DNA from 3 places in the Bacillus sp. C28GYM-DRY-1 genome. Region 3 is predicted to be linked to each of the others. Evidence: predicted binding sites of a transcription regulator. Region 3 holds the regulator's gene; each other region holds the start of a gene.
What was found. The regulator LexA, encoded in region 3, represses DNA repair genes until DNA is damaged. The targets are predictions, from matches to a motif close to CGAACATATGTTCG.
Positions count from the first base shown of each region.

Region 1: ruvA (Holliday junction branch migration protein RuvA) is a predicted target of LexA. The motif match lies at 2,001-2,014, and genes of this name have one in related genera.
Region 2: dinB (damage-inducible protein DinB) is a predicted target of LexA. The motif match lies at 5,163-5,176, and genes of this name have one in related genera.

Region 1 is NZ_JAUMKF010000006.1:120,596-128,299, reverse strand. Features, by position in the region: gene queA (tRNA preQ1(34) S-adenosylmethionine ribosyltransferase-isomerase QueA) at 1-91, opposite strand, end outside; gene Q3W56_RS08295 (DUF2905 domain-containing protein) at 120-320, opposite strand; gene ruvB (Holliday junction branch migration DNA helicase RuvB) at 313-1,317, opposite strand; gene ruvA (Holliday junction branch migration protein RuvA) at 1,328-1,936, opposite strand; gene bofC (sporulation cell-cell signaling protein BofC) at 2,074-2,586, opposite strand; gene Q3W56_RS08275 (MFS transporter) at 2,634-3,941, opposite strand; gene iolG (inositol 2-dehydrogenase) at 4,019-5,044, opposite strand; gene Q3W56_RS08265 (phosphotransferase) at 5,281-5,928, shown strand; gene Q3W56_RS08260 (hypothetical protein) at 5,974-6,096, opposite strand; gene Q3W56_RS08255 (alanine/glycine:cation symporter family protein) at 6,361-7,704, shown strand, end outside.
Region 2 is NZ_JAUMKF010000013.1:83,859-91,562, forward strand. Features, by position in the region: gene Q3W56_RS13840 (MFS transporter) at 1-470, shown strand, start outside; gene Q3W56_RS13845 (TetR/AcrR family transcriptional regulator) at 489-1,055, shown strand; gene vmlR (ABC-F type ribosomal protection protein VmlR) at 1,096-2,724, opposite strand; gene Q3W56_RS13855 (amino acid permease) at 3,058-4,431, opposite strand; gene dinB (damage-inducible protein DinB) at 4,604-5,122, opposite strand; gene Q3W56_RS13865 (MarR family transcriptional regulator) at 5,289-5,747, shown strand; gene Q3W56_RS13870 (MMPL family transporter) at 5,744-7,704, shown strand, end outside.
Region 3 is NZ_JAUMKF010000001.1:286,821-294,524, forward strand. Features, by position in the region: gene Q3W56_RS01475 (poly-gamma-glutamate hydrolase family protein) at 1-441, shown strand, start outside; gene Q3W56_RS01480 (YndM family protein) at 464-916, opposite strand; gene fosM (FosM family fosfomycin resistance protein) at 1,097-1,519, shown strand; gene Q3W56_RS01490 (hypothetical protein) at 1,596-2,024, shown strand; gene lexA (transcriptional repressor LexA) at 2,416-3,033, opposite strand; gene yneA (cell division suppressor protein YneA) at 3,183-3,500, shown strand; gene Q3W56_RS01505 (YneB family resolvase-like protein) at 3,521-4,174, shown strand; gene Q3W56_RS01510 (DUF896 domain-containing protein) at 4,238-4,471, shown strand; gene tkt (transketolase) at 4,639-6,642, shown strand; gene sirA (sporulation inhibitor of replication protein SirA) at 6,797-7,243, shown strand; gene Q3W56_RS01525 (YneF family protein) at 7,329-7,547, shown strand; gene ynzD (aspartyl-phosphate phosphatase YnzD) at 7,621-7,704, opposite strand, start outside.

The sequences.
Region 1 (7,704 bases), on a different contig from region 3:
GCACCATCAGCCTTGAAGCATCACGCTGCTCCAACGGCACTTGTGCAATTAAACGATCCGGTAATTCAAAATCAAATAAATCGACTTTCATGACATTTCACCTTTATTCTAGTCTTTTGTTATTTCATTCTGCCGAAAAGATTAAGCAAAATTGATAATACCACACTTATGATGATACAAGTGACAACCGGGAAGAAAAACGTGACATTTCCTTTTTTCACAAAAATATCTCCCGGCATCTTGCCGACAAAATGCAATACTGCTCCGATGAGAAGCAAAACAGCTCCAAGAATCATAATCATCTTAGGGAATTCAGTCATATCGGGGAGCCTCCATTTGGAAATGATGATAAACGGCCGGTGTCACGATCCTTCCCCGCGGCGTTCTTTGGATAAATCCGATTTGCAGGAGGTACGGTTCGTACACGTCTTCAATCGTATGCGATTCTTCGCCGATCGTGGCTGAAATGGTATCAAGACCCACCGGGCCGCCGTTAAATTTTTCGATCATGCCCATCAGCAGCTTGTGATCAATATGATCCAAACCGAGACGGTCAACCTGCAGCCGTTCCAGCGCATCCTGCGAAATCTCTTCCGTGATCCGGCTGTCACCCAGTACCTGAGCGAAATCCCGAACCCTTCTCAGCAGGCGGTTCGCTACGCGGGGCGTCCCTCTCGATCGCCTGGCGATTTCGAGAGCAGACGGTTTATCAATTTCAACTTCAAATACATCAGCAGTTCTTGTGACAATGTTCGCCAGCTCTTCTTGCGTATAGTACTCAAGTCGAGACATTACACCGAATCGATCTCTTAACGGCGCCGTCAAAAGCCCTACCCTTGTCGTTGCGCCTACCAGCGTAAAAGGCGGAAGATCGAGCCGGACCGAGCGGGCAGAAGGACCTTTGCCGATCACAATATCCAGACAAAAGTCTTCCATCGCAGGATATAGCACCTCTTCAATCGATCTATGAAGCCTATGTATTTCATCGATAAATAATACATCTCCCGGCTCCAGCGCCGTTAATATGGCAGCCAAATCACCAGGTCTTTCAATCGCAGGCCCAGATGTCGTACGTAATTCCACTCCCATTTCATTGGCAACGATGGAAGCAAGCGTTGTTTTCCCGAGTCCGGGCGGCCCGTACAGAAGAACATGATCGAGCGTCTCCTGTCTCATTTTTGCCGCATCTATAAACACACGCAAATTTTCTTTCACCTTATGCTGCCCGATGTACTGCGCCAAATTTTGCGGCCTCAGGCTTTGCTCTATCACTGATTCATGGTTGTCTGCTTCACTTGAGACGAGCCGTTCATCCATGAACATCACCTTACTTCAATAGTTTTTGTAATGCTTTTTTCACATACTGGTCTGTTGTTGTGAGTCCAGTATCTTCTTTTAAGTGAGGAAGCACCTTTTTGATTTCTTTTTCAGCATATCCGAGAACCCTGAGGGCCTCTAGCGCTTCTTCGAGAGCTGTTTCTGCTGTTTGTTTTTCAAGCCTTTCTTCATGATTAAACAGATTTTCAATCATTTCAGGCACTACATCAGCGAGTTTTCCTTTTAAGTCAAGAATAATCTGGCGCGCGGTTTTCTTTCCTACACCAGGAAACTTGACCAAAAAGGCTTCATCTTCATTTTCAATCGCTTGGATTACCGCTCCCGGATCCCCTGAGCCCAAGATGGCGAGTGCGCCTTTTGGACCGATTCCGGTCACGTTTAATAGTTTTGTAAAGAGCGCCTTCTCCTCCCTTGTTGAAAAACCGTAGAGCGAAAAAGCATCCTCTCTGATATGATGGTACGTAAAAATCGTTTCTTGGTTTCTCTCCTTATATATAAACGGATTCGGCGTGAAAATCTGATAGCCAATGCCGCCGTTCTCTATCACAATATATTGGGGAGATACATAATCAATCGTGCCTTTAACAAATTCGATCACGCAAATTCACCTCTTTGACTGTTCTTCATTGTACCATAAAAACAGCCAAAGTCTTATAGAAAAGTTAACATACGTTCGCTTCTCTCTCATTCTCCTACGAAAAAAAGACATGATTACATGTCTTCAATCAGCGGACGTTACCCGCTGTATGTCTTTATATGTTCTATAACATCCTCAAACTCCGCTTTTGTCCGGAATGGAATGCCTTTCAGCAAATTTTTTTGCATATGGCTTTCCAGCCTTTCTAAATCAATTTGAAAAAAAGACTGAATCGGTTCGGAAGCTGACTCAGGCCGACCATGAAAAGTGGAGATCACTCCATTGTCCGAAACACCGATATACCCATTTACCTTACTGAGCGGAGAAATATCGTCCATTTGCTTCCTGAAGAGCACATACCCCTTTTTTTGCTCGACAAGAGTCCAACCGGCATAGGCTGCCCAAAAATCATCCGTAGAAAGCACTTCTTCATGTTTATGCTCAATGCTGACATCTCCGTCCAAGTACACTTTCTCAAGCTGCACATGCACCTGCAGCGGTTCATAGTGCTCCACTTCCGCTCCAAGCGCGCGGGGCGGATCACCTATTAGAAATGCTGTGGCTGAGCAAAGCATGCCCAGCAAAAGATACGCCGTGCTGAATCGTTTCACCCTCTACACCTCTTTGCACACGTTTATGACTAGTTTGACCAATGAGGCTACTGCTTAACCGTTTTCTCTAAATTTGTTTGCACGTTTTCTCTGATAAATCGTTCCTCTGTATACACATCGGCGCTTTTCTCAGAAATCGTCAAGAATTGTGTCAGAAAAGCGCTGAAAAAATACAATACCGCAAAGATCCAAATAACCCCGCCTGCACCGAGCGGTCCAATGAAAAGACTGACGATGCCCGGCGCGATAAACGCACATAAACCAGATCCCAGATTCAAGACTGACATGGCAGCACCTTTATTATTAGGTGCAAGCGTCGGCAAAAGCGCGCTTAATGGCACGTAGCCAGCCAATACCGCACCGTAACAGCAAGCGATAATCATCAGCACCCAATACTGATGCCCGATCAACTGAGGCGTGTAATAAAGTGCCAGCGTAAAAATGCCGCACCCAACACCGCCAAACCACATCACGGTATTGCGCCAGCCAAGTTTATCTCCGACTGCACCGAAAATGATATTAAACACGATATTCACAAAAAACAGCGTCCCCCATATTTGCAGCCATTCCGAAACAGAATACCCGTAACGCGCTAAATAAGTAGGGAGAAAGATGGCAAATCCGAATTGTCCTATGGCATTAATCGTCTTGACCACACCGCCGATGCCGACTTTAGGGTTTTCAAACATAATTGTAAATGCCTTCGACAGTTCTTTCCATTTCGGCTGATCTTGTTTTTGTACCGGTGTAAATTTATCTTTGTTAAAAAACAGGGCGAGGAATCCGCCTGCCGCCACAAACAGTAAAGCGCTCCAAAGCGTATTGATTTCTCCAATAGCCGTAACCGCAAAGCTGGAATAGAACGGCCCGAGCACGTTAAGACCGCACGTAAACATAAACCAAAACCAGCCGACGGCTTTTCCGAGAATATGATGAGAGGTGCTGTATGACACCCACACGAGAAAAGAGTATGCAAACAGCGGATATCCCAAGCCTCTAAGTGCATAGCTGCCTAAGAGAGCCGGATCATGCATATGAGGAATCGCCCAGCCGATAAAAGCGGCCGAACCGAGGATAAATGCAAGCAAGCCGACAGTCATCGTTTTTCTTGGCCCCCAAGTTTGGACAAACGCGCCTGAAAGCCAAGCCGAGATGGTGACAGCAATGCCGTACATGGTAAATAATGATGCGGATTGCTGCATACTGAGACCATGATCAACGAGAAAAGGAGACAGCCAGCCTTGTTCGAGCCCGTCTCCAACCATAAAGATGACAACGCCGATATAACCCCAAACCATGTGAGAAGGAATTCTGATATTATCAAAAACATCTCCTTTAGGATGTGCTGTATTCATTTTCTCCACCGCCTACTTTTTTATAAAGTATCAATGGAGGTTCTATACCCAGCTTGCTGAATTGTAATCCCGTTTGGTCAAAAAGCGACTTTTTCAGTATGCTCAATACTGACAGGCATGCCAAAAGCAAGCGATTGCTGTGCCGCTCTGGCGATCCTTTCCGCCTGAAAACCGTCATTGCCGGTGCAGGCAGTTTCCCGGTTTGTTTCAATCGCTTCTGCAAACCGAACAATCTCCTCCTCATACGCATCCTTATAACGTTCAAGGAAAAAGAAATGCGGTTTATCCTTCATCACAACATCAGCAGTTGACACTTCAACCGTCGTCGGCCTGCTGTTGTCCGCCGCTGCAGAGCCTTTCGTCCCGAAAACCTCGACTCGCTGGTCATACCCGTACACAGCTTGGCGGCTGTTGTCAATCACAGCCATGGCACCGTTTTCAAAAGTCAGTGTAATGACAGCCGTATCAATATCGCCCAGCTCTGCAAAAGAGGGATTCACCAGAGCCGCCCCTTTTGCATACACTTCCGCCACCTCGCTTCCCATAATATACCTGGCCATATCAAAATCATGGATTGACATATCCATAAACAAGCCGCCTGAAGTACGGACATAATCTATATTCGGGGGCTCCGGGTCCCGCGACGTAATTTTTAATAAATGAGGGGTACCGATTTCACCCCTTTCAACAATTGTTTTGATTTTCTTAAAATGAGGATCAAAACGGCGGTTGAATCCGACTTGGAGTGCAACCCCGTATTTCCGGACAGCCGCAAGCGCTTCTTTTGTTTTGTCCAGAGAGAAACTGACGGGCTTCTCACAAAAGATATGCTTTTTTGCCTCGGCTGCTTCTCTTATCATCTGTGCATGTAAGGCTGTCGGTGAGCAAATAAAAACAGCGTCAATATCCGGATCATGTAATAACTCACGATAATCAGAGGTTATGTATTCAATCTGATGACTGTCGGCCCAGCTCTTTATACGGCTTACCTGAATATCAGAGACTGCTTTTATTTTCATATGAGGAATCCGGCTTATATTTTGAACATGAAGTTTGCCGATGCGCCCTGCACCGATAATCCCTGTCACAATCTGTTTTGTCATGGCTTTTTCCCCCTTGAACATTCACGAAAGCGCTTTATTTAAAATTAATACTATCTCATTTGTAAGCGCTTTTCAAGAATGGAAATAATCGCTCTATGTCTCTTTTATCACAATTAATACTTATAGGTAGCCTTCTTCTTCAAGACCAGATACACTAGAATTAGGCTCTTTTTCCTGAACAGTTTATGATTTTCCTATAAACAACTGCATAAAATAGAGCAAAGAAGGTGAATGAAATGCTGACAAGAGCAGAGGCACTGGCCCATTCAGTCATATACCGCAAGAACAGCAGATTTGATAAAGTCAAAGAAAAATCTGAGGAATTAACACTAATCGGCAAGGGAAGAAGCGCCTATGTGTTTGCCTTAACAGAGGGCGATCGAAAAATGGCGCTGAAAGTATTTTTTCCGGAGTATCAAGCGACAGCCGTCAAAGAAGCCGCGATCTATGAAAAATTAGCCGGGTCCCCATTCTACCCTGACATTTACGAAACTGGTGATTCATTTATTCTCATGGAATATATTAAAGGCGAAACCTTTTATAACTGTCTGAAGAAAGGCATTGCGATCAGTGATGATATGATTCAGCAGGTTGAAGAAGCACTTTCTGACGCCCGGGCAGCCGGCTTGAACCCGTCAGATATTCATTTAAGGAATCTGATTTTGACAGAAACCGGGACAGTGCGGGTGATTGATGTTGCAAGGTTCGAACAGACAAAAACGTGCACCCAGTGGGACGATTTAAAATCAGCTTATCATGCACTCTACAAAAAACCGATATTCCCCAAAAAGATTCCGGGTTTCTGGCTGGAGATTATCGCATTTTTATATAAGAAAGATTGGTTCCAAAAACATTTCGCACAGCGGAAAAGAAAATATTCTTAAATCAAAGAGGCAGCCGCACAAGCGGCTGCCTTCGTTCATATATTTTTACTTTCTGGCGGCAGAAATCAGTTTCATTTGTTCAGGCGACAGCTTAATTCGATAGCCTCTCACAGTTAAGTAGACCGTTTCTGTGCTATTCTCGCTGGAATGACAATACGTTTTCTCCATCTCTGTCTCCCCTCACCCTTTATTTGTTTTATTTCATCATACCACCGCTTTATTGAGGGAATTTTAAGGAAATGTAAAGATAACATGAACCTGATAGGTGGTGACATTTTAGAACAACACAGCGTAATCAATACGCGGCATTTATTCTTTTCTCTTATTGATAATTACCAGTCATATAATGTGACAAATCAATTGTAAAAATAGTTCGATTAGCCCAAAATCCTTTTTATACATGTATTCAAAATGCAGTGGGGAGGAAGCTTGATGGCAGATTTTGTTACCAGTTTAAACGCAGTCTTATGGAGTACCCCCGTCATTTATATTTTATTGGGTATTGGATTAATCTTCTCTATTATGACCCGTTTTTTACAAGTCAGACATTTGAAAGAAATGATTGTTCTGATGTTCAAAGGAAAGAGCTCTGAAGCTGGCGTTTCTTCTTTTCAAGCATTATCGATTGCGCTGTCAGGACGAGTGGGGACAGGAAACATTGCGGGGGTGGCGACAGCAATTGCATTCGGCGGACCCGGTGCGGTGTTCTGGATGTGGGCGATTGCCTTTATCGGTGCAGCGAGCGCCTTTGTTGAGTCAACTCTTGCCCAAATTTACAAAGTAAAACAAGGCGGCCAATATCGAGGTGGTCCGGCTTACTATATTGAAAAGGGTCTAGGCATTAAGTGGTTTGCCGTCTTTTTTGCCGCTGCTGCCCTTATTGCAATGGCCCTTCTGATGCCGGGCGTGCAGTCCAACTCCATTGCGGCTGGCGTCAAAAATGCATTCGGCATCTCTCCTGCCATTACGGGCTGTGTTCTCGTTTTATTATTAGGGTTTATCATTTTTGGCGGCGTCAAACGAATTGCCAGTGCCGCGCAGATGATTGTTCCGTTTATGGCCATTGGTTATATCCTGCTGTCTTTCATCATTATTGTCATGAATGTTTCTGAATTGCCTGCTGTAATCTCATTGATTTTCAAAAGCGCTTTTGCTTTAGATTCCGCTTTTGGCGGCCTGGTCGGCATGGCGATTTCCTGGGGTGTCAAACGAGGCATTTACTCAAACGAAGCCGGCCAGGGAACAGGCCCGCATCCGGCTGCCGCTGCAGAAGTTTCCCACCCGGTCAAGCAGGGGCTGGTTCAGGCATTTTCTGTTTATATCGACACATTATTTGTATGTTCCGCTACAGCCTTCATGATCTTGTTTACCGGCATGTACAATACTCAGGCTGCAGATGGTTCCTATATCGTTCATCAAATTAAAGGCGTAGAGGCGGGGCCAGGTTTCACACAAGCGGCCATTGACAATGTTCTTCCCGGATTCGGTGCAGGCTTTGTTGCCATCGCATTATTCTTCTTCGCATTTACAACAATTATGGCGTATTACTACATCGCAGAAACAAATATTGCCTATTTAGCACGAGGCAGAGAAAGCAAATGGGCAATGCTTGGCTTAAAACTGATTATTTTAGCCGCGACGTTCTATGGAACTGTGAAAACCGCTTCTCTTGCTTGGGCATTAGGCGATGCAGGGCTCGGCATTATGGTATGGCTGAATGTCATTGCAATTGTGCTGCTAGCCAAACCGGCACTTCTCGCTTTAGAGGATTACGAG
Region 2 (7,704 bases), on a different contig from region 3:
ATGCGATCGAAAAGGGTTTCCGAAGTGTCGGAATGTTTTTCTTTCTGATTGCGGCAGCCAGTTTTTTGATACGTCTTATCTCCGGGAAAATATTTGACCGATTCGGAGCGGGAGCCATCCTTATCCCCGCCTCAATATTTTCAATAGCAGGCCTTTCAATAATATATATTGCCCAAACCAATGCAATGTTTTTTACTGCGGCGATATGTTACGGATTTGGATTCGGCTCAATATTCCCGGCTATCCAGACATGGTGTATCAATTTTGTAGAAGAGCATGAACATGAGGACGCTATGGGAACATTCTTTAATTTTTTTGATATGGGAATTGGAGGAGGCTCATTGTTATTAGGTGTGGTGGCAACGATCTATTCGTATCAGACGCTTTATATCGCTTCCGTTTTGGTGTACCTGCTGTTTCTTTTATTATATATTTTATTTATCTGTTCCAAGAGAAAACGGATGAAATAATGTGGGGAGGTCAGAACAGTGACCCGTGAGAATATAAAACGCACAGCTGTTCGCCAATTTAATGAACTTGGCTACGAGGGAGTCAAAATGGCGCATATTGCAAAAGAATTGGGAATTCGGAAACAATCTCTTTCCTACCATTTCTCGTCAAAAAAGGATCTGCTGATGGAAGTATACCCCGAGATTGTTGAAGAAGAAGTAGCGTTTATCAATGATTTTTTTGAATCCCGAAAGCATATGCCAGCCAAGAATCTTATATATAATTTTTTAAAAGAAACGCAGGTGCGCTTTCATGCTATGCCCAATGTAGCCTTTTTACAGGCGATGTCGTTTAAGGCTCCTGCTGAAGTAAGTGATTTTATTTCAGCCCAGTACTTGATGTTTCTTCATGCTTTGAAAAGCCAGGTTGCACTTGTGTTTAAGGAATCGGGCATCACCTATCCGCCCGAGAAGTGTGCGATAGCCTTCATCACTCTTTTTGACGGGTTGAACATTCAGCTGGTTTACGAGAATAAACAATCATTTGAGCGATCTTTAGAGATTTCCTTCGATATTTTTTGGCGAGGGCTGAAGGCGGAAACTTAAAAGATACCAAGGGCGAACCGCCTTTGGTATCCCTTACACGCTAATGATCCAGCTCTTTCATTCGTTTCGTAAGCTCATTGAAAGCCTGATCAAGCTCCTTGTACCCTTTATCATTCGGCGTCATAAAACTGAGCTTGCCCAGCACTTCTTGTCTTTCTGTTTCAAGTTTTAAACGAAGCTCCTCCCGGTCATTTCTTTCTGATGAAACGTCAACCAATTGCTTTTCGATGCCATTGTCCGAGATGACGAGTTTGCTGTTTGTTGTTTTTTCGAGAAAGTATCGGTCATGTGAAACCGCCAGCAATGTGCCGCTATAGTGTGACAGTGTTTCTTCCAGCTGTTCGCGTGATGGCAGGTCGAGATGGTTTGTCGGCTCATCTAAAATCAGCACGTCTTTCTCCTCCAGCATATATGCCATCAGCTTGACCTTTACACGTTCACCCATACTCATATGCTTGATTGGCTCAGTCCATTGGGAGGCTGTAAAACCTAAGTGCTTCATCAGATTTTGAACGTGCCCTCTTGCCTTGTATGTTTCTTTCTCAAATAACTCTTCCGGAGTTTGTTCTAAAGGTAAATCAAACACCTCCTGCGTTAAATAGCCGATATTTGCCGACGGCGACACCCACACACTTCCCTCAGCCGATTCCTGTCCCAGAATAATTTTCAGTAATGTTGTTTTTCCGCTGCCATTGGGGCCTATGATCGCAACCTTTTCGCCGTGCTGAATTGTAAAATGTGCGTTTTTAAACAGTGTTCTTTCGCCAAAGGCCTTCGTTACATGCTGAGCTTCTAAAAAGCGTTTACCTGTTTTTTTTGTTGTATCAATTGAAAAGCGGACAGTATATTCAGGCTCAACGGGTTCCGCCTTTGCTTTTTCCAGTTCTTGTTCAAGCCGCTTCCGCTTGGATTTAATCTGGGCATCCGTACGCTTCGCTTTTACGCGGTGATATTCTTTAAACCCTTCCTTTTTCGTCGATTGAGCGTGGGCTTTTTCCGACCAAGAAGCAAGCTCATTCATTTGTGCTTCAATCCGTTCAACCATTTTTTGCTGCTTTTCATACTCACGCTGCTGGGTGAGTCTTTTCTTCTCCCGGAACTTCATATACCCGGAGTAATTCCCTTTGAATTCGGTCAACGTTTGATCCTCAAGCGACCATATTTTTGTTGCAGCTTCGTCTAAAAAATAACGATCGTGAGAAACGAGTATCACAGTGCCTCTATAACGTTTCAGCTGTTGAATAAGAAATTTCAAGCTTTCTTCATCAAGGTGGTTTGTCGGTTCGTCTAATAGTAAAAGGTCTGCATCCTCTGATAGTCCTTTCGCCAGCCGTGCTTTCAGTTTTTCACCGCCGCTTAACTGTTGGAAATCCCGGATGGGCACACGCCATTTCTCCAGTAATTTCTTTTCGGCAAGCGTCTGATCCGCAAAGGAATACGACGCGGTTTCCTGTTCAACCAACGTCATTTTTAAATCCTGCCGAAGGATTTGTCCTTGTGCAGGAGCTAAGTCATTTTGTATGAGGTGCAGCAGCGTAGATTTCCCAGCGCCGTTTTTGCCGATAATCCCAATGATATCTCCCTGCTGAACACTGGCGTTTACGTTTTTAAAAACAGTCAGATCCTTCACTTCATAGCTGACATTTGTTAAAGTCACAATCTCTTTCATTCATATCCCTCGCTTTAAAGGGAGAATAAAAAAATCCTCCCAAATGTGTTGGAAGGATTAGCCGCGCATGTGCATGATCAAATAAGCTATTACTTATAAATAGCACTGTCGTATATATAGAAAATGGGCAGACTAATCCTATTTTTTCTGATTTGAAATATTGATTTCAAACAACGGTAAAAATAAGATTAGTTAATCATTGTCCACCCATCATCCCTTCTTGTTTTAATTACGCACACTATAGCATAACTTCAAATTCAAAAGCAAAGGGTATTTGTCATTATTTTCATTAAAAAAGCTCCTGCTCTCATTTTTGTGCAGGAGCTGCAAATCTTATTGATGCTTCGCTTTTCTCACTTTATAAATCACAATCAGCAAAATAAACCAAACCGGCGTGACAAATAAGGAAACACGAGTATCCTGAGCTAATGCCAGCACAACCAGGATAAACGCCAGGAACGCAAGAATCAGGTAATTTGTAAACGGATAAAGCGGAAGCTTAAACTTGTTTGTTTTCGCTAATTCAGGTCTTGTTTTACGGTATTTCATATGGCAGATGACCGTAATACCCCAAATATAGATAAAGCAGACGGTTGAAATGCTTGTGATCAGGGTGAATACGCCTTCTGGCATGATGTAGTTTAACGTTACACCAATTAAAATCACGATAGCTGAAAAGAACAACGCGTTTTTAGGTACCTTACGCGGAGTCAGTTTTGCCATTGATTCAGGCGCATTGTTATCTTTTGCCAGAGAATAGACCATACGGCTTGTACTAAATACAGCACTGTTGCATGCTGAAGCAGCGGAAGTCAACACAACAAAGTTGATAATGCTTGCTGCCCCGACGATGCCAACCGCGACAAACACCTGTACGAATGGGCTTTCGCTAGGGTTGATGACATCCCAAGGATAGATGCTCATAATCACAAGAAGAGCCCCAATATAGAAAAGCAGTATCCGGACAGGGATATTGTTAATCGCCTTAGGGATTACTTTTTCAGGGTTTTCTGTTTCACCGGCTGTCAGTCCGACCAGCTCAATGCCGACAAAGGCAAACACAACCATCTGGAACGATAGGATAAACCCGTGCATGCCATTCGGGAACATGCCTCCGTGGCTCCAGAGATTTGTGAAACTGGAGACCCCAGAGCTTGTGGAAAAACCTTTAAAGATCATCACAAGGCCAATAACGATCAGTGCCAAAATGGCAATGACTTTAATTAACGCAAACCAAAATTCTAATTCTCCAAAAAGCTTGACGGTTGCCAGGTTCATAATCAGTAATATAATCAGAGCGATTAAGCCGGGCACCCATTGCGGCACACCCGGGAGCCAATATTGAGTGTAGAGCCCGACGGCTGTCAGATCAGCCATTGCAATCGAAATCCAGCAGAACCAATAGGTCCAGCCGGTGATAAAGGCTGCCATATCGCCTAAATAGTCTTGTACAAAATCAACAAAAGAGTGATAGTTCAAATTCGATAAGAGCAGTTCACCCAGAGATCTCATAATTAAAAAGCAAATGATCCCTGTGATCATGTAAGCAAATAGAATCGACGGTCCAGCAAAATGAATCGATTTTCCGGAGCCGAGAAATAAGCCCGTTCCAATGGCCCCGCCGATGGCGATGAGCTGGATGTGCCTGTTTTTCAAGCCTCTCTCCAATTTTTGCTGCTTATTGTCTTTCGTCATGTCGTCTGTCACTTTGTGTGTTCCTCCATTGAAAAATTGTTTATTGAGTCAGCGATATATTTTTAATGAATATTATAACACTAAAATTTATATCTTTTTTACTATACAGAAAATATGAAAAGAAATTTTAATGTTTTGAACGATCCATCATAAAAAAAGCGGCACCTAAATTGAGCCGCTTTTTTTATCCCATTTCAGCTTTTTTCAGATACAGGTAGAGCCCATAATCTGTCGGAGCGGATGCGTATCCTGTCTGCCGCAGCATTGCTGTGATATTGCCGCGGTGGTATGTCCCGTGATTGACAACGTGGGGAACCAGCTCAGAAACAGTCGTTTTCATGATTTTGCCTGACGGGTTTTTAATCTGGAGGGGCTTATGGAGCTGTTCTTTTTGCTGTAAAAATGATGTATAACGCTCGGACAACGTCAGAAACAGGGCTTCCATTTCCTCCATCTCTTTTGCCTCTGTCTGTTCTTTGAGCTGTTCAGCTAGCGCCAAAGCATCGGCCATGCTTCGGCCGGAAAACACTTCAATCCAGCCCAGATCCGAAAGATAAACATGAGACAGCACATGGGATATCGACGGAAACACACTTTGAATCTCTTCGCGGTACACCTCTTTTGGGAGCTCTTTTAATCGGTTGAATATTTGCTGATTGGCCCAAACGTTATAATCGTGCAATGTTAATGAAAAATCTGACATGTTCATTTTCCCCTTTCATTTTGCTAATGTCTATTATACACGAACGAACGTTCTTATTAATTTGTTCGTAAATAAAATTTGTTGACAGATATAGTTTAGGGGAATAAACTATTTGACATTGATCATAAAGTTTAGAGGGGTAAACTATAATGAGGAGGGGAAGATGTTGAATGAACAAAAGCTATGTCAGGCGATAAACCTGTTTGTGGAAGTATTACTTGAAGGCACAGAGTTTGTGCATCATGAAATCAATCAGGATGTCTTCAAGAATATTTCAAGGGAACAGGCAGACTTGTTAAAAATTTTAAAAGTCAAGGGCCCAACCTCTCCCGGCAGCCTAGCCATGTATCAAAATGTACATAAAAGTGCGATTTCTAATAGACTGAGAAAGCTGCTTGATAAGGGATTGGTTGAATGGGATGACTGTCCTACGAAAAGTGATAAGCGCTCTAAGCTTATTAAGATCACAACCAGCGGTGAAACCATACTGGAAGAATTAGATTCAGCCATTTTTAACGCTCTCAAAGAGTTGATCGATGATATAGATGAGAAACACTTAAATTCTATCATAGAGATATTCACCATTCTAAAAAGCAAATTTAAAGGAGGAGATTCTGCAAAATGAGAGCAATCATCAAATTCAAGTGGGCCATTGCAGCGGTTATATTAGCACTTACCGTCGTTTTGAGTTTGTTTTCTCCGAACTTAACGGAGCTGGCCAATCAAAAGGGGCAGGCCCAGCTTCCTGCAAATGCTGTTTCAGAAAGAGCAAATGCCACTTTAAAACAAGCAGGAGAAGACAATAATTCGATCAGTATCGTCTTTACATTAGATCACGCTTTGAAGAAAGAAACAGAGGATCGGCTCCGGACAATGATCGATAAAGTCAAAAAGATCGACGGTGTAGAAGGAGTAACGTCTCCTCTAACAGCGGAAAAAGAAGTCAAAGACCAATTGATTTCAAAAGACAAGAAAACGGTTCTCATTCCTGTCACGATTACAGGTTCTGATAAAAAAGCGGAAAAAATCGCGGATGACATTTATAAAATCGTTCCTGATGATTTGACTGCATATATTACGGGAGCCTCTCTCATCAATCAGGATTTCGCCTACAGCTCAGAGGAAGGGCTCAAGAAAACGGAAGTGATCACAGTCTGCTTGATCATCGGTTTACTGCTGATCGTGTTCCGGTCTGTTGTGACGCCTTTTATCCCAATTGTGGTTGTGGGTTTCTCTTATCTGATCAGTCAATCTATACTGGGCGTCCTTGTGTACAATGTTGATTTTCCTATCTCGACGTTTACGCAAACCTTCTTAGTCGCCATCCTGTTCGGTATCGGTACAGATTACTGCATTCTGCTTCTGACCCGATTCCGTGAAGAATTAGCAAACGGGCATGACAAAAAAGAAGCGGCGCTTATCGCTTACCGTACAGGGGGAAAAACCTTATTTATCAGCGGATTTGCGGTATTGATCGGATTTTCCGCCTTAGGATTTGCGAAGTTTGCGATTTTTCAATCCGCAGTAGGGGTCGCAGTCGGTGTAGGGATCTTAATGATCATCCTCTATACACTGCTTCCATTATTTATGGTAACGCTGGGTGAAAAATTATTTTGGCCTTCTAAGAAAGTGCTGTCGCACAGTGACAACAAATTATGGGCGTTTCTCGGCAGGCATTCTGTTGTGCGTCCGTTTCTGTTTATTGCCATCACGGTAATGATCACGCTACCGTTCATTTTGACCTATGATGACCAGATTTCATTTGATTCGACTGCGGAAATCAGCAGTGATTATAAATCAGTAAAAGCTCTCGAAGCCATCAAGGATGGATTCGGTGAAGGGAAAGCGTTCCCGATCAATGTTGTCGTGAAAGGAGACAAAGATCTTACAACAGCTGATACAATCCCTTATCTCGGAAATATCAGCAAAGCGATCGAGAAAGTCGAACATGTTGACTCTGTCATGACCATCACGCAGCCGACTGGTGAAAAAATCAAAGATTTATATATTGATAAACAGCTAGGCTCGGTTTCAGACGGACTGGATAAGACGGTAAAAGGAATCGCTGATGTCCAAAGCGGTTTAACGGATATAGAAAACGGGCTGAATCAAATGGCGGGGCAAACCAGCTCAGCCTCAAATAGCAGGTTCGGCGGTTCGCTGGGCGATGCGGCAGAAGGATTGGGCAAAATCAATCAGCAGCTCCAGCTCGTGAGCAAACAGATTTCCCAAACCGGCAATACTGCACAGACTGTGCAGCAGCTTACGGCAATCAGCAGACAGCTTGGACAGATTCAAACCGGACTTGAACAAGCGAATCAGCAGCTCTCGGGCCAGCAGGCACAAGCCGGAACGCTGACAGAAAGCCTGCAGCAGCTTGCAGGGGGCGTGAAGAGTGCAAATGATGGCCTGACGAAAATCTCTGACGGCATGACAGCTTCCAGTGATATGTTAGAGAACATGAGCAAAAGCTCAACCGTAAGAGATACAGGCATATTCATTCCTGATCAAGTCATGAAGGATGAAGACTTTAAGAAGTCAATTGACCAATATTCCTTTGCAGACGGCAAAGGCGTACAATT
Region 3 (7,704 bases):
TCGTTGTATTTATTTGAAGGCTTAAAATCGTCAGGAAACTCGGTGCTGCATATTACGAGCACGCGTTTTGATGAGCCTCGGGCCCTGAAAATGACGGGAAGTCATGAATATGTCATATCATTGCACGGATATGCAGAAGAAGATCAGCAGATCGAAGTCGGCGGTACAGATCGCGTAAGAGCGGCAGATTTAGTTAAAAGACTGCAAAATGCCGGTTTTCCTGCGGTACTGCTCGGTATGGATCATCCGCACGCAGGTGTAAGTCCGAATAACATCGCAAATAAATCAAAAACAGGTTTGAGTATCCAGTTAGAAATGAGCACTGGTTTTAGAAAATCTTTGTTCGGCATTTTTTCTTTAAAGAGCAGATCTGTCACTCAAAATGAGAGGTTTTACGATTTTACAGAAGTGCTGTCCCGTTTTATCAATAATAGCTACTGAAAAATAGGAGGCGTTTAGCCTCCTATTCCTCGTGATTCTCCTTCGTAACGTCAGGAAACAGCTCGTCTGCGGCTTCTATTTGATACTGCAGAGTGTTATCCCTGGCTGACAGTTCATTTCGAAAGGTTTCATCCAGCACATTTTTTAGCAAATACCGATGAAAAAAGTATTCAAAAACAGTAAGACAGGCAGCGGAAAGTAGAGCAGCTGCAAACGGTGGGAAATCATTTCTTGTTTGGGTTAAAACAAAGACCCAAAGAATAACGAATGAAAGTCCAAAGTCAGCCAATGAAGCTGTAATATTGTTTGTTCGCGGAAGGACGAGCATGTCACCGGATAGATAGGAAACAAAACCTAGGAAAAGTGCTATAAACATCACACTTAAAAAGGGCGCGTGATAGACTCTGTCCAATATCACATATAAAAGGGCAAAAGTGAAAGCAACCTTTGAAGCAAGAGCAATGATATGTTTCATTTAACCACCTAAATTGTTATTTTTGAAGAAAACCCTTGGCTGTAAATGAATGACAAAGAACATTCACAGTCATTAGTGTAAACAATCCGATGTTGTTTACACTGGTATTTTTTGCTGACTGAAACTTTTTTGGGAAAAAGTCGTACATATGGATGATCAGCTTTCAAGGGGGAATGATTTGTGAAGGTAAAAGGAATCAACCATTTATTATTTTCAGTTTCTCATCTGTATACATCGATTGATTTTTATCAAAAAGTATTTGATGCCAAGCTTCTGGTAAAGGGAAAAACAACAGCATATTTTGATTTAAATGGCATATGGCTTGCGCTTAATGAAGAACCTGACATTCCGAGAAATGACATTAAGGCGTCTTATACCCATATTGCATTTACTATCGAAGATCATGAGTTTGAGAAAATGTCAGCGAAATTAAAAAGGCTTCATGTCAATATTCTGCCGGGCAGAGAACGAGATGAACGAGATCGAAAATCAATTTATTTTACCGATCCAGACGGTCACAAATTTGAATTTCATACAGGAACCCTTCAGGACAGGCTTCGTTATTATAAACAGGAGAAAAAGCATATGGATTTTTATGATTGAAACAACCTCTTGGTATTACACAGAACATGTACATAAATCTTATGAAAGGTTAAAATATGGAAAAGAAAGGATGTGATTGAAAATAAAAATCTTGGGCTTAACAGCAGTTTTGATGTGTTTTTTCGGCATTGGCAGTACCCACGTGTCAGCTTTAGATTTTGATCACAAAACAAACTTTATTTTAAATGACAGCACAAAATCGTTTGTTCTGGACAATATTAATGATGTTCCGGCGATCGACTATATTTTAGGCTATCAGTTGACGATCTTGGGAGCCAATACTTGCTCAGTTGAGATTAAACTTCAGCGAATGAGGCTTACGGGAGAATATACCACGCTGAGCACGAAGCAATTCAGCGGAAGCTGGTTTGATTTTAGCGCTCAGGATAAGGTTTCTATCGATCCATTTCACCGATACCGTATATTTGCAGAAGAACACTCAGAAAACTGCACAAGTGTTCGGGTAAAGGGCAGTTATGGTGTACAGTATTTACAATTTGATTGAAGCTCACGTTGATCAGGAGAGGTGAGCTGTTTTTTTTAGATTATGTTGAACTAAGTTTACTGTATACTAAATTTTCATTAAATTTCAATGTCGCGCTCCATAAATATACATGAAGCCGCGCTATTCCACGCCCTATGAGAATGAAACATTTTTCAAGAAAATAACGTCTAATATTTTAAACAACAATAACCTGATAAAAGTTTCCTGAAGGAAAGAAAATTTCTTGACTTCAACAATTATCCGGTGGATAATTATGGTGTAAACATGATGTTCTTTTCCCCTCCTATTCAGGCTCGCACCCAAAAGCCAGGGCGAGCCTGCTTTTTGTACAATAAACCCCCTCTCCGTAAAGGAAGAGGGGGTTATTTCATGCATTTGATAGATTAATAGGTTAATGGACGGTTCTGAACACGCCAATCACTTTCCCTAGAATACTGACATTCTGCAAGATGATAGGTTCCATCGTTGGGTTTTCAGGCTGTAAGCGAATGTGAGTATCCTCTTTATAGAAACGTTTAACCGTAGCTTCATCATCTTCTGTCATCGCAACTACAATTTCCCCGTTGTTCGCTGTATTTTGCTGTTTAACGATGACATAATCCTTATCGAGAATACCAGCATCAATCATGCTGTCTCCCATGATCTCCAACATAAATACATGCTCGTCCGGAGGAACCATACGATCAGGAAGCGGAAAATATTCTTCAATATTTTCTACTGCTGTAATAGGAGATCCCGCCGTGACTTTCCCGATGACGGGTACATTAACGATCTGACTTTGCGGAATGTCTACTTCTTCATCAAGGATTTCTATTGCTCTAGGTTTTGTCGGATCCCGTCTAATCAGCCCTTTTGTTTCCAAACGGGCCAAATGGCCGTGGACAGTTGAGCTGGACGCAAGCCCAACAGCCTCTCCGATTTCTCTCACGGAAGGCGGATATCCTTTTGATTTTACCTCTGCTTTAATAAAACGGAGGATATCTAGTTGCCTTTTTGATAGCTTCGTCATTTTTTGCACCTCAAAACGTCGATTTTAAGAAGATTATAGCATGATTTTCCTTACAGTACAAACATAGGTTCGAAAAAACAATTGACAGAAACGTTTGTTCGTATATACTGAAATTATAAAAAGGCGAACAAACATTCCTGTTGGAGGTTATGAGCATGAGTAAAGAATCTATTATTTTTGTTGGTCTATTCTCAGTGATTTTGAGCGCAGTTATCCTTTTGCTGTCATATACAAGCAGCGGTCAGGACCTTAATCAGTATGCTAAAATAGAAGTCCAGCAAGGCGACACACTTTGGTCAATTGCTGATCAGGTTGCAGATACAAAAAAGATAAACAAAAACGATTTTATTGAATGGGTAGCTGATAAAAATCATCTGCAGACGTCTGATATCCAGCCGGGAGACGAGCTGGTGATCCCATTGAAAAAAAAACATCAGGATGCATATGAATTAGCAACTGTAAGATAGAGAGGAAAGATAGAAAAAAAATGAAAGCACTCATATATGCCCGCGTAAGCACAAATAAAGAACAGCAGGAAACCTCATTAAAGCGGCAGGTGGAGGAGCTAACAGCCATTGCAGCAGAGAACGGCATGGAAGCCGTCAAAGTGATTTCTGAAAAAGCCAGTGGATACGAAATGGATCGGGACGGTGTATTTGAACTGCTGGATGAGATCAAGAATTCGGGTATTGATGTTATTTTGGTTCAGGATGAGACTAGGCTCGGTCGGGGAAATGCAAAAATTGCCCTGCTCCATTGTATCTACAGAGAAGGTGTGAAAGTCTATACAACGGCTCACAGAGGTGAATTGGAGTTATCGGAGGCTGATTCTATGGTGCTGGAGATCGTCAGCATAGTGGAAGAGTATCAGCGCAAAATTCACAACATGAAAATCAAGCGGGGAATGAAGCGTGCAGTAAAAAATGGCTTTAAACCGCAAAAAAACTTGAAAAACCAACATGAAAACAGCGGAAAAGATAGAATAGAGGTCCCAATCTCAGAGATTGTCCGCCTAAGAGCGAATAAACTGACGTTTGCAGAAATTGCGGCAACGCTAAGAGGGTTTGGCTATGATGTGTCTAAAGCTACCGTCCACCGGCGGTATCAAGAGTACATAGAGAATGATGAGACAGCCGAGTGAATAGGTTGTAAAACTCTTTTTGATCTAGTACTATATAGACAAAATGCAATAAAGGAGTTTAACATGATTTCAAACGCTAAAATTGCCAGAATTAATGAACTTGCTGCTAAAGCCAAAGCTGGCGTTATAACAGAAGAAGAAAAAGCCGAACAGCAAAAGCTCCGTCAAGAGTACTTAAAAGGTTTTCGCTCATCTATGAAAAACACGTTGAAAAGTGTGAAAATTATTGATCCAGAAGGCAATGATGTGACACCAGAAAAGCTAAAAAAAGAACAAAGAAATAACAAACTTCACTAATATGAGAGGAATACGGAAATATCGTATTCCTCTTTTGCATATACTATGAGCAAAACTCTTATGTGACAAAATTCAACAAGTTTCTCTCGAATTTAAGCTGAAACAGTTGAGAAAAAGTCGTCAGACATTTATGATGTAAGGGTACAACACATAGGAAGGGGATTTTTATGGATACAATTGAAAAGAAATCAGTTGCTACCATTCGCACACTCTCAATAGACGCTATTGAAAAAGCAAATTCTGGTCACCCAGGAATGCCAATGGGGGCTGCTCCAATGGCATACACGCTGTGGACAAAATTTATGAACGTAAGTCCGGCAAACCCTGGCTGGTTTAACCGTGACCGTTTTGTTTTATCTGCTGGACACGGATCAGCACTTTTATACAGCATGCTTCATTTAAGCGGGTTTGATCTTAGCATCGAAGATCTTAAGGGATTCCGCCAGTGGGGCAGCAAAACACCTGGACATCCAGAATTCGGGCATACTGCCGGTGTGGATGCCACAACAGGTCCGCTCGGACAAGGAATTGCCATGGCGGTCGGAATGGCTATCGCTGAACGCCATTTAGCGGAAACTTACAACCGCGATTCATTTAACGTAGTCGATCATTATACATACAGTATTTGCGGTGATGGTGATTTAATGGAAGGCATTTCTTCTGAAGCCGCTTCACTCGCAGGCCATCTTCAGCTTGGCCGTCTGATCGTATTATACGATTCTAATGACATCTCTCTGGATGGGGACCTTGACCGTTCATTCTCTGAAAACGTGAAACAGCGTTTTGAAGCAATGAATTGGGAAGTTCTTTATGTTGAGGATGGAAACAACATCGAAGAATTAACAGCAGCTATCGAAAAAGCACGCCAAAATGAAAAGAAACCTACATTAATTGAAGTGAAAACGACAATCGGTTTCGGTTCACCTAACCGTGCCGGCACATCCGGTGTTCACGGAGCTCCGCTTGGTAAAGAGGAAAGCAAGTTAACAAAAGAAGCTTATGCGTGGACATATGAAGAAGATTTCTACGTACCGGCAGAAGTATATGAGCATTTTGCTTCAGCGGTTAAAGAATCAGGAGAGAAAAAAGAACAGGAATGGAATGCTCAATTCGCTAAATATAAAGAAGTTTATCCTGAACTTGCTGAACAGCTTGAGCTGGCAATTAAAGGAGAGCTTCCGAAGGACTGGGATCAAGAGGTTCCTGTTTATGAAAAAGGAAGCAGCCTGGCATCCCGCGCCTCTTCCGGTGAAGTTCTCAACGGACTTGCGAAAAAAATTCCATTCTTTGTCGGAGGATCTGCTGACCTAGCGGGATCAAACAAAACGACAATTAAAAATGCCGGTGATTTTACAGCGGTTGATTACTCAGGCAAAAATTTCTGGTTCGGTGTTCGTGAATTTGCGATGGGCGCGGCCTTAAATGGTATGGCGCTCCATGGCGGACTGCGTGTATTCGGCGGAACTTTCTTTGTCTTCTCAGATTACCTGCGTCCGGCGATTCGCCTTGCAGCGTTAATGGGTCTTCCTGTCACTTATGTCTTCACACATGACAGTATTGCGGTAGGTGAAGATGGCCCGACGCACGAGCCTGTTGAACAGCTTGCTTCACTCCGTGCGATGCCTAATCTTTCCTTGATCCGTCCTGCAGACGGAAATGAGACAGCCGCAGCATGGAAGCTTGCAGTGCAAAGCACTGAACAGCCAACAGCGCTAGTGTTGACACGCCAAAACCTTCCAACGATTGACCAAACAGCTGAAGAAGCATTGGCAGGAGTGGAAAAAGGTGCATATGTCGTTTCTCAATCTAAAAACGAAACACCTGACGCTCTTCTTATCGCTTCAGGATCTGAAGTAGGTCTTGCGATTGAAGCACAAGCTGAATTGGCAAAAGAAAATATCGATGTTTCTGTTGTCAGCATGCCTTCAATGGACCGTTTCGATAAACAATCTGTTGAATACAAAAACACTGTCCTTCCTGCAGGTGTGAAAAAACGTCTTGCGATTGAGATGGGCTCATCATTTGGATGGGGCAAATACACAGGGCTTGAAGGAGACGTGCTCAGCATAGACCGATTCGGTGCATCTGCTCCTGGCGAAACCGTCATCAATGAATACGGCTTCTCAGTTCCAAACGTAGTGAGCCGAGTTAAAGCATTAATCAATAAGTAAAAGTCTTTTAAAGAGGATGAGTCAAATCATCCTCTTTTTCTTGTTTATCCGACAAAAATAGTATTGGCTGTTAAACAGTAATAGACAATTCTTTCTTTTCTTCTTTTGTATAATAGAGAGCAAATGAAATGCTGCTGGAAAAGGGGATGAAAAGATGGAACGTCACTATTATACGTATCTGATTAAAGAGGAGTTTGCTAATCACTATTTCGGGCGGGAATCGGTTATGTTTGAGCTGTTTCAAGACTATCATTGGACAAGCCTGACAAAGCAGCAGTATGAAATGACAGAGAAACAGATTCAATATATTACACAGCCTATTCCGATTTTACATATGCATCAGCGGTTAAAAATGAATTTACACAATACGGATTACAGACAGCTGGATTATATTTATAGATTAGCTTTGCCGAATGCAAAAGGCCACGCGACGTTTATGATGAAGGAGCACATGATAGAATTAGTGGCTTCGGGGGATTACGAGGCAGAAACGATTTTCTTTGAAGTGTTGAGAAAAGTAAGCCCTTGCTTTCTGGCTATGGATTTTAATTCGAAGCGTTATGGATGGCTAAATCCGGTGAAAGAAAGAAATTTTGTCTAAAACCAAAGAAAAAGAGATGTAAATGTTGTATAATAGCTTTTGGTTTAGTACACTTTAAACTAGACAACATGAAGGAGGAAATAAAATGACTTTATGGGTTGGCATCCTAGTGGGCGTAGTTGCATTGCTCATAGGTGTTGCACTCGGGTTTTTTATTGCTCGTAAATATATGATGAGCTACCTTAAAAAGAATCCGCCTATTAATGAACAAATGTTACGTATGATGATGATGCAAATGGGAATGAAACCTTCTCAAAAGAAAATCAATCAAATGATGAAAGCCATGAATAATCAAACGAAATAATACGTAAAGATTATGATATAGAGAAACATGGTTATAAAATAAAAAACCCTTATACGGGTTTTTTATTTTGCAATCATTCATCACCCGCTACTGCTCTAAGGCGCTGCTTTTGATATTGTATGAGAAGATGGTCAAGCTCCTGACTGAGCTCTATCGT